Regions from separate parts of the Caballeronia sp. LZ065 genome, predicted to be linked through region 2. Evidence: riboswitches for the same ligand, from Rfam matches in the RefSeq annotation. Region 2 holds a riboswitch; the other holds the start of a gene.
What was found. Region 2 has a riboswitch for thiamine pyrophosphate ahead of thiC (phosphomethylpyrimidine synthase ThiC). Riboswitches for the same ligand answer to the same signal wherever they lie in the genome.
Positions count from the first base shown of each region.

Region 1: it holds a riboswitch for thiamine pyrophosphate, as region 2 does, so the genes downstream of both, QCE63_RS13750 (FAD-dependent oxidoreductase) here and thiC (phosphomethylpyrimidine synthase ThiC) in region 2, are expected to answer to the same signal.

Region 1 is NZ_JARUXV010000001.1:2,974,162-2,977,730, forward strand. Features, by position in the region: gene QCE63_RS13740 (thiazole synthase) at 1-539, opposite strand, end outside; gene thiS (sulfur carrier protein ThiS) at 578-775, opposite strand; gene QCE63_RS13750 (FAD-dependent oxidoreductase) at 792-1,940, opposite strand; TPP riboswitch at 2,163-2,287, opposite strand; gene QCE63_RS13755 (ABC transporter ATP-binding protein/permease) at 2,563-3,569, shown strand, end outside.
Region 2 is NZ_JARUXV010000001.1:1,325,718-1,329,286, forward strand. Features, by position in the region: gene thiC (phosphomethylpyrimidine synthase ThiC) at 100-2,031, opposite strand; TPP riboswitch at 2,212-2,353, opposite strand; gene QCE63_RS06040 (EamA family transporter) at 2,604-3,545, shown strand.

The DNA.
Region 1 (3,569 bases), 1.6 Mb from region 2:
AGACGCTCGCGCAACGTGCGCAGCCCGTACGGATTGGTCACGCCGCGACCGGTGCCGATCGGCGCGCCCCATGGCATCAGCGCCTCGCAGCCCGCGTCGAGCAGGCGCCGGCCGATCACGAGGTCTTCCGTGCAATATGGCAGCACCTTGAAGCCGTCGCGGATCAGCTTCGACGCCGCCTCGACCAGGCCAATCGGATCGGGCTGCAAGGTGTAGTCGTCGCCGATCAGTTCAAGCTTGATCCAAGGCGTCTCGAACACTTCGCGGGCCATGCAGGCCGTGGTCAGCACTTCGTCGACGCTCTGGCAGCCCGCCGTGTTCGGCAGCAGCGCGACGCCGTGACGCTTGAGGACGTCGAAGAAGCCGGCCTCGCCGGTCTCGGACTGCCGCCGCAGCGCGACGGTCACCATGCCGGGACGCGCGGCGTCGATGGCATCCGACAGCGATTGCAGCGACGGATAACGCGACGTGCCGAGCAAGAGCCGGCTCGGGAAGGACTGGCCGTAGAGCGTGAGCACGTCGGCGGTCTGTGTGGTCATGATGGGATCCTTCGATTCTTCGAGTTGCGTCATGCGACTCAGCCGCCCGCGACGGGCGACACGACGTCGAGCCGGTCGCCGGCGGAAAGCGTACGGATGGCGTGCTCGCCACGCGCGACGAACTGGCCGTTGAGCGCGACCGCGAACGGCGGCCTCGCGCCGAACGCGGCAAGCGCCTCGCCCACGGTGGCGGCGTCGGGCAGCTCAAAGGCGCGCTGATTGATGTGGATGTTCATGGCTTTCGTCTCTTGTCTAGTGCGACAGCGCCGGCGTGGAGACAGCGGCGGCGTGCAGCAGTTCCGGCCAGCGCGCGGCGTGACGATGTTCGTCGAAGCTCGCGTGGCTGGCCACTTCGCCGGCGATGAGGGCTTCCGCCAGCCGGCACGCGGTGTCCGCGACTTCGGGCGCGATCATGAAGCCGTGCCGATACAGCCCATTCACGCGCACGGTCCGCGCTCCGTCCCAGACGATGGCTGGCCGGTGATCCGGCAAGGTCGGCCGGCAGTGGGCGTTGAGTTCGAGGATGCGCGCCTCGCCAAAACCCGGATGCACGGCGAACGCGGCGCTCAGCAGTTCGAGCGCGGACCGCACGCTCACCGGCGACATGTCCTCGCCTTCGACTTCAGTCGCGCCGATGACGTACAGATCGTCCTGCTTCGGCGCGATATAGAGCGGATAGCGCGGATGCAGCAGCCGCACCGGCCGCGACAGCCCGATGCCCGGCGCGTGCACCCGCGCCACCTCGCCGCGAATCCCGCGCAGCGCGGGCCAGGCGGGCTTGCCGCCAAGGCCGCGGCAATCGATGATCCAGCGCGCGTCGGGCATGGCATCGACGCAGGTGTTCCAGTGCGTGCGCACGCCGCGCGCCGCGAGTCCGGCGGCCAATGCGGCGAGCGCCTGGCGGTTATCGAGTTGACCTTCGTTCGGCAGCAGCCAGCCTTGCACGAAACGCGAGCCGAGCGCCGGTTCCGCCTGCGCGACCTGGGCGCCGGCCAGCTTGATGAAGCCGCCGTCGAGCAAGCCGGCGGGCGAGTTGGCGCGCAACCGGCGTTCGAGCAAGGGCGCCTCGGCGCGATCCGCGCCATGCCAGACGACGAGCGTACCGTTGCGCTGGAAGAAGACCGGCTCGGGCAACTGCGCGATGAGCCCCGGCCAGCGTTCGAGCGATGCCGCGCCGAGCCCGACCACGAGCGGTTCCGCGCTGGCGGCCTCGGCGAGCGGCGCCAGCATCGCGGCGGCCACCCAGGCGGCCGACTGCGTGCCGAGCGCGTCGCCGCGCTCGAAAAGACTCACTTGATGCCCCGCGCCCGCGAGCTGCCAGGCCACGAGCCGGCCGACGAGCCCGCCGCCAATCACGGCGAAATCCGCCTGGGGGCCGGCGGTCTGATGGATTCTGTTCAATTCGATGTCTCCTATCGGCCGGCACGGCATATGAAGCGCGCATACGAGGCCTATGCTTGACGCTGCATCAGAAGGAGAAAGGCAGAATGGCCCGATCCGTCTGTGCAGGCGCTGCGGCACATCACAAGGACGACATGGGTGGAGAGACCGGCCCGGCTGCGAATGCGCGCCGGACGGAAAAAGACAAGGTGCGGAAGAAACTGGAGGAATGGCGCGGGTGTCGCGCGTTCTCCGGAAACTTCCCTCGCCGGTATTACCCGGATCGGGTGCAAAGGGTCTCTCTCAGCCTCGCTGCGTGAGGGCCGGTTCCGGCCGTCGATGCATGCGAAGCACCCCTGTTTCGTCGAAGGTCATTAGACCATGAAAGGCGAATGCGCTGCAAACCGGGATTGCGCCCTGCTTTTTTCCTGCGCAGCGGCACTCTGGCACAATGCCGCGAACATGGTTCAGCTGGCGCGCGCGCGAAATTAAGTGAGCATTAAGGCAGACCCGGAACAATTTGCAGGCCCGAAACTGGCTGCCCGGAAGACAAGGCCAGGCCGCAGCCGGCCGCACCGCGCAGCAAGCCCGTCGCGCGACCACGCAACAATCGCCGCCCCAAGGGCGCATCGGCAGGAAGCTCATGATCGACACCCGTACCGAAAATACTCAGCAGAAAGCCGACGAAGTCTCGGCGTGGAGCCTCATCAAGCCCTATTGGGTTTCCGAGGAACGCGGCTTCGCGTGGGGCCTGCTCGTGGCGATCATCGCGATCAACATGACGGTCGTGTGGATCAACGTGCGGCTCAACAGCTGGAACGCGGACTTCTACAACGCGCTGCAGAACAAGAACGTCAAGGATTTCCCCCACCTGCTGCTGATCTTCACCGGCCTCGCCTTCGCGTACATCCTGCTCGCGGTGTACGGACGATATCTGCGGCAGATGCTGGCGTTCCGCTGGCGTCAATGGCTGACGAACAAGTATCTCGAACAATGGTTCGGCGAAAAGGCGTTCTACCGTATCGAACGCGACCGGCTCGCCGACAACCCTGACCAGCGTATCAGCGACGACCTGCAATCCTTCGCGACCACGACGCTTTCACTTTCGCTCGACCTGCTCTCGACGCTCGTCACGCTGGTCACCTTCATCACCATCCTGTGGACCCTCGCAGGCGCGCTGACCTTCTCGCTCGGCGCCACGCCGATCACGATTCCGGGCTACATGGTCTGGGCCGCCGCGCTGTACGCGATCCTGGGCTCGCTGATCATCCAGAAGGTCGGGCATCCGCTGGTGTCGATCAATTACCAGCAGCAGAAGGTGGAGGCGGACTTTCGCTTCGGACTGATCCGTGTGCGCGAGAACGCCGAGCAGATCGCCTTCTACGACGGCATCACGACCGAAACGGCAAACGCCAAGTCCATCTTCCAGCGCATTCGCGACAACTGGTGGCTGATCATGAAGTACACGAAGCGCATGACCTTCGTGCTGAGCTTCTATGGCCAGATCGCCATCATCTTTCCGATCATGGTCGCGGCACCGCGCTACTTCGCGGGCGCGTTCTCGTTTGGCGTGCTGATGCAGATTTCATCGGCGTTCGGCACGGTCAGCGATTCGTTTTCCTGGTTCATCAACAGTTATTCGACCTTGGT
Region 2 (3,569 bases):
CGTTACAGGACAAGGCTCGCGCCCGGATGCACGAATCAAAACGGCCTGACGCACATCAGGCACGTCAGGCCGTTGTAGGCTACTGAAAGGCGTCGGGCATCAGGTCGGCTGATAAATCTCCGAACCCTTCTTCACAAATTCGATCGCCTTGGTTTCCATGCCTTTCGCCAGCGCTTCCTGTTCGCTGACGCCCTGTTTCGCCGCGAAGTCGCGCACGTCCTGCGTGATCTTCATCGAGCAGAAATGCGGGCCGCACATCGAGCAGAAGTGCGCGACCTTGGCCGAATCCTTCGGCAGAGTTTCATCGTGGAATTCGCGCGCCTTGTCCGGATCCAGGCCCAGGTTGAACTGGTCGTCCCAACGGAATTCGAAACGCGCCTTGGACAACGCGTTGTCGCGCACCTGCGCGCCCGGATGACCCTTGGCCAGATCGGCCGCGTGCGCCGCGAGCTTGTAGGTGATGATGCCTACCTTGACGTCGTCCTTGTTCGGCAAGCCGAGATGCTCCTTCGGCGTGACGTAGCACAGCATCGCCGTGCCGAACCAGCCGATCATCGCCGCGCCGATGCCCGACGTGATGTGGTCATAGCCCGGCGCGATGTCCGTCGTCAAGGGCCCGAGCGTGTAGAAGGGCGCCTCGTCGCACCATTGCAGCTGGAGATCCATGTTCTCCTTGATGAGCTGCATCGGCACGTGGCCCGGACCTTCGATCATCACCTGAACGTCGTGCTTCCACGCCACCTGCGTGAGTTCGCCGAGCGTCTTCAGTTCGCCGAGCTGGGCTTCGTCGTTGGCGTCGTAGATGGAGCCGGGACGCAGGCCGTCGCCGAGCGAGAACGAGACGTCGTACTGCTTCATGATTTCGCAGATGTCTTCGAAGTGCTCGTAGATGAAGCTCTCGCGATGATGCGCGAGACACCATTTCGCCATGATCGAGCCGCCGCGCGACACGATGCCCGTCATCCGGTTGGCGGTCAGCGGCACGTATTGCAGACGCACGCCGGCGTGGATCGTGAAATAGTCGACGCCCTGTTCCGCCTGCTCGATGAGCGTGTCGCGGAAGATTTCCCAGGTCAGGTCTTCCGCTCGGCCATTGACCTTTTCGAGCGCCTGGTAGATGGGCACCGTGCCGATCGGCACCGGCGAATTGCGGATGATCCACTCACGCGTTTCGTGGATGTGCTTGCCGGTGGAGAGGTCCATCACGGTGTCGCCGCCCCAGCGGATCGCCCAGGTCATCTTGTCGACTTCCTCGCCGATTGACGACGTCACCGCCGAATTGCCGATATTCGCGTTGATCTTCACGAGGAAATTGCGGCCGATGATCATCGGCTCGCTTTCCGGGTGATTGATGTTCGCCGGGATGATGGCGCGCCCGCGGGCCACTTCCTCGCGCACGAACTCGGGCGTGATCGCCTTCAGCGCGTCCTTGCCGAACGCCGCCGCGCCGAACGCCTGGCCCGGATGCTGGCGGCCCATCATGGCGGCCAGCTTCTCGCCGTTCGGGCCGCTCTGCTTCAGGCTCTCGAGGTATTCGGCGCGCCGCTGGTTTTCGCGGATCGCGATGTATTCCATCTCCGGCGTGATGATGCCGGCGCGCGCGTAGTGCATCTGCGAGACATTCTTGCCGGCGAGCGCACGGCGCGGCTGGCGATGCAGGCCGGGAAAACGCAGTTCGGCGGTCTTCGCGTCGGCGGCGCGCTCGCGGCCGAAGTCGCTGGAGAGGCCGGCGAGTGCTTCCGTGTCGCCGCGCTGTTCGATCCATGCGCCGCGCAGCGCGGGCAATCCCGAACGGATGTCGATCTTCGCATCCGGGTCCGTGTACGGGCCGGACGTGTCGTACACGTAGACCGGCGGATTCTTCTCGCCGCCGAAGCCGTCGGGGGTATCGGACTGGCTGATTTCGCGCATCGGCACGCGGATGTCGGGCGTCGAACCGGTGACGTAGACCTTGCGCGAGTTCGGCAGCGGCGCGATGGCGGCGGCGTCGACGACGGCGTTTTCGGACAGGAACTTGGGATTGGCATTCATGTGCTGTTTCTCCTTGTGACAGAAGTGAGCGCTCGCGCGCTTGCTTCCGTCCCATGCGAAGCAATAGGGACGATATTTTTTCAGCACGAGCGATGACGCTGCCCGGGCTGACTCAGGAGCTAGACAGGAGGAACGAGATGGAAAGGAACGGGCTCGGAAGAGGTGGCCGGATGCGGCAGGCCATGGAGCCCGAACGCTTCCCTGCGCTGGCATTATCCAGATCAGGTTCAAAGGGTATTTCTCACCCACGCCGCACGAAGCGGTTCGGCCCTGTCAGGCCGGCCAAACCGCGATGCGCAACGCAGGACCCCCGCGTTAGCAGCCGTGACATTACACCGCGGCGTGGCGTCTTGGCAACCATCGGCGAAATCCTTCGAACGGGCAGGGCGCTTACTGCATAATGGCGGGCGCCGCAAATTCCGGGTTTTCCCGGGGCGTTTGCGGACCTTCCTGCGTACTCCGTCTATCCCGCTTTTCCTCGTTCCGCCATGCCGTTGAGTCTGGTTTTCGCCGCAGCGCTTTCGCCGGTTTTTGTTTCATCGATCCGGCGCGCAGCCGTCGCGGAGTAACGCATGTCCGCGCTTCCGCCGCCGCGCCTGCCATTCAGTTTTCCCGATCGTTTTCCGTTCCGTGCGCCGCGCTCCTTCAAGGGGCAGGTCGTGCTTGCGCTGGCCGTCGTCTATCTCGTGTGGGGCTCGACGTATCTCGGCATTCATCTCGCGCTCGAATCGTTTCCGCCGCTGTTGCTCGGCGGCCTGCGCAACCTGTGCGCGGGTGTCGGGCTCTTCGCACTCGCCGTGCATCGCAAGGCCGTGTGGCCCAGTGCGCGCGAAGTGCGCAATGCGGCGATCGTCGGCACCTTGCTCGAGGGTCTGTCGAGCGGAATGATGGCCTACGGCATGGGCACCGTGGGCACCGGCACCGCCGCCGTGATGGTCGCCACCGTGCCGCTCTTTGCAACCCTCTTCACCGCGCTGTCGGGGCGGAGCGTCGCGCGCGGCGAATGGCTCGCGGTGGCGCTCGGGTTGATCGGCATCGTGTTGCTGAATCACGGCGATCCTTCGGCGAGTTCCACGGTCGGCACGCTCGCCATCCTGTGCGCCGCGATCTTCTGGGCAGGCGGCGCGCATCTGGCGGGCCGCCTGCCGCAGCCGACCGACCTGCTGATGTCCACGGCGCTGCAGATCGGGCTGGGCGGGCTCATTGCGACGGGCATCGCCTTCGCCGCCGGAGAACGCCTGACGCATGTCAGCCTCGGCGCGGGCGTCTCGTTCCTGTACCTGATGCTGATCGGTTCGATGGTCGCCTATGTCGCCTACAACTTCCTCATCCGCCATACCAGCACGATCGTCGCGACCAGTTGCCTGTATGTGAATCCGGTCGTGGCCGTGCTGCTCGGCGCGCTGCTGCTGGGTGAGATCGTCACGCGCTGGACGGTCATTGCCACCGTCGTGATCCTGCTGTCGGTCGGGCTGTCGTTCTGGTTCGATCACCGCCGGCGCGGGCTGCGCTGAACGCTTGCATTGTGTAAAAACCAC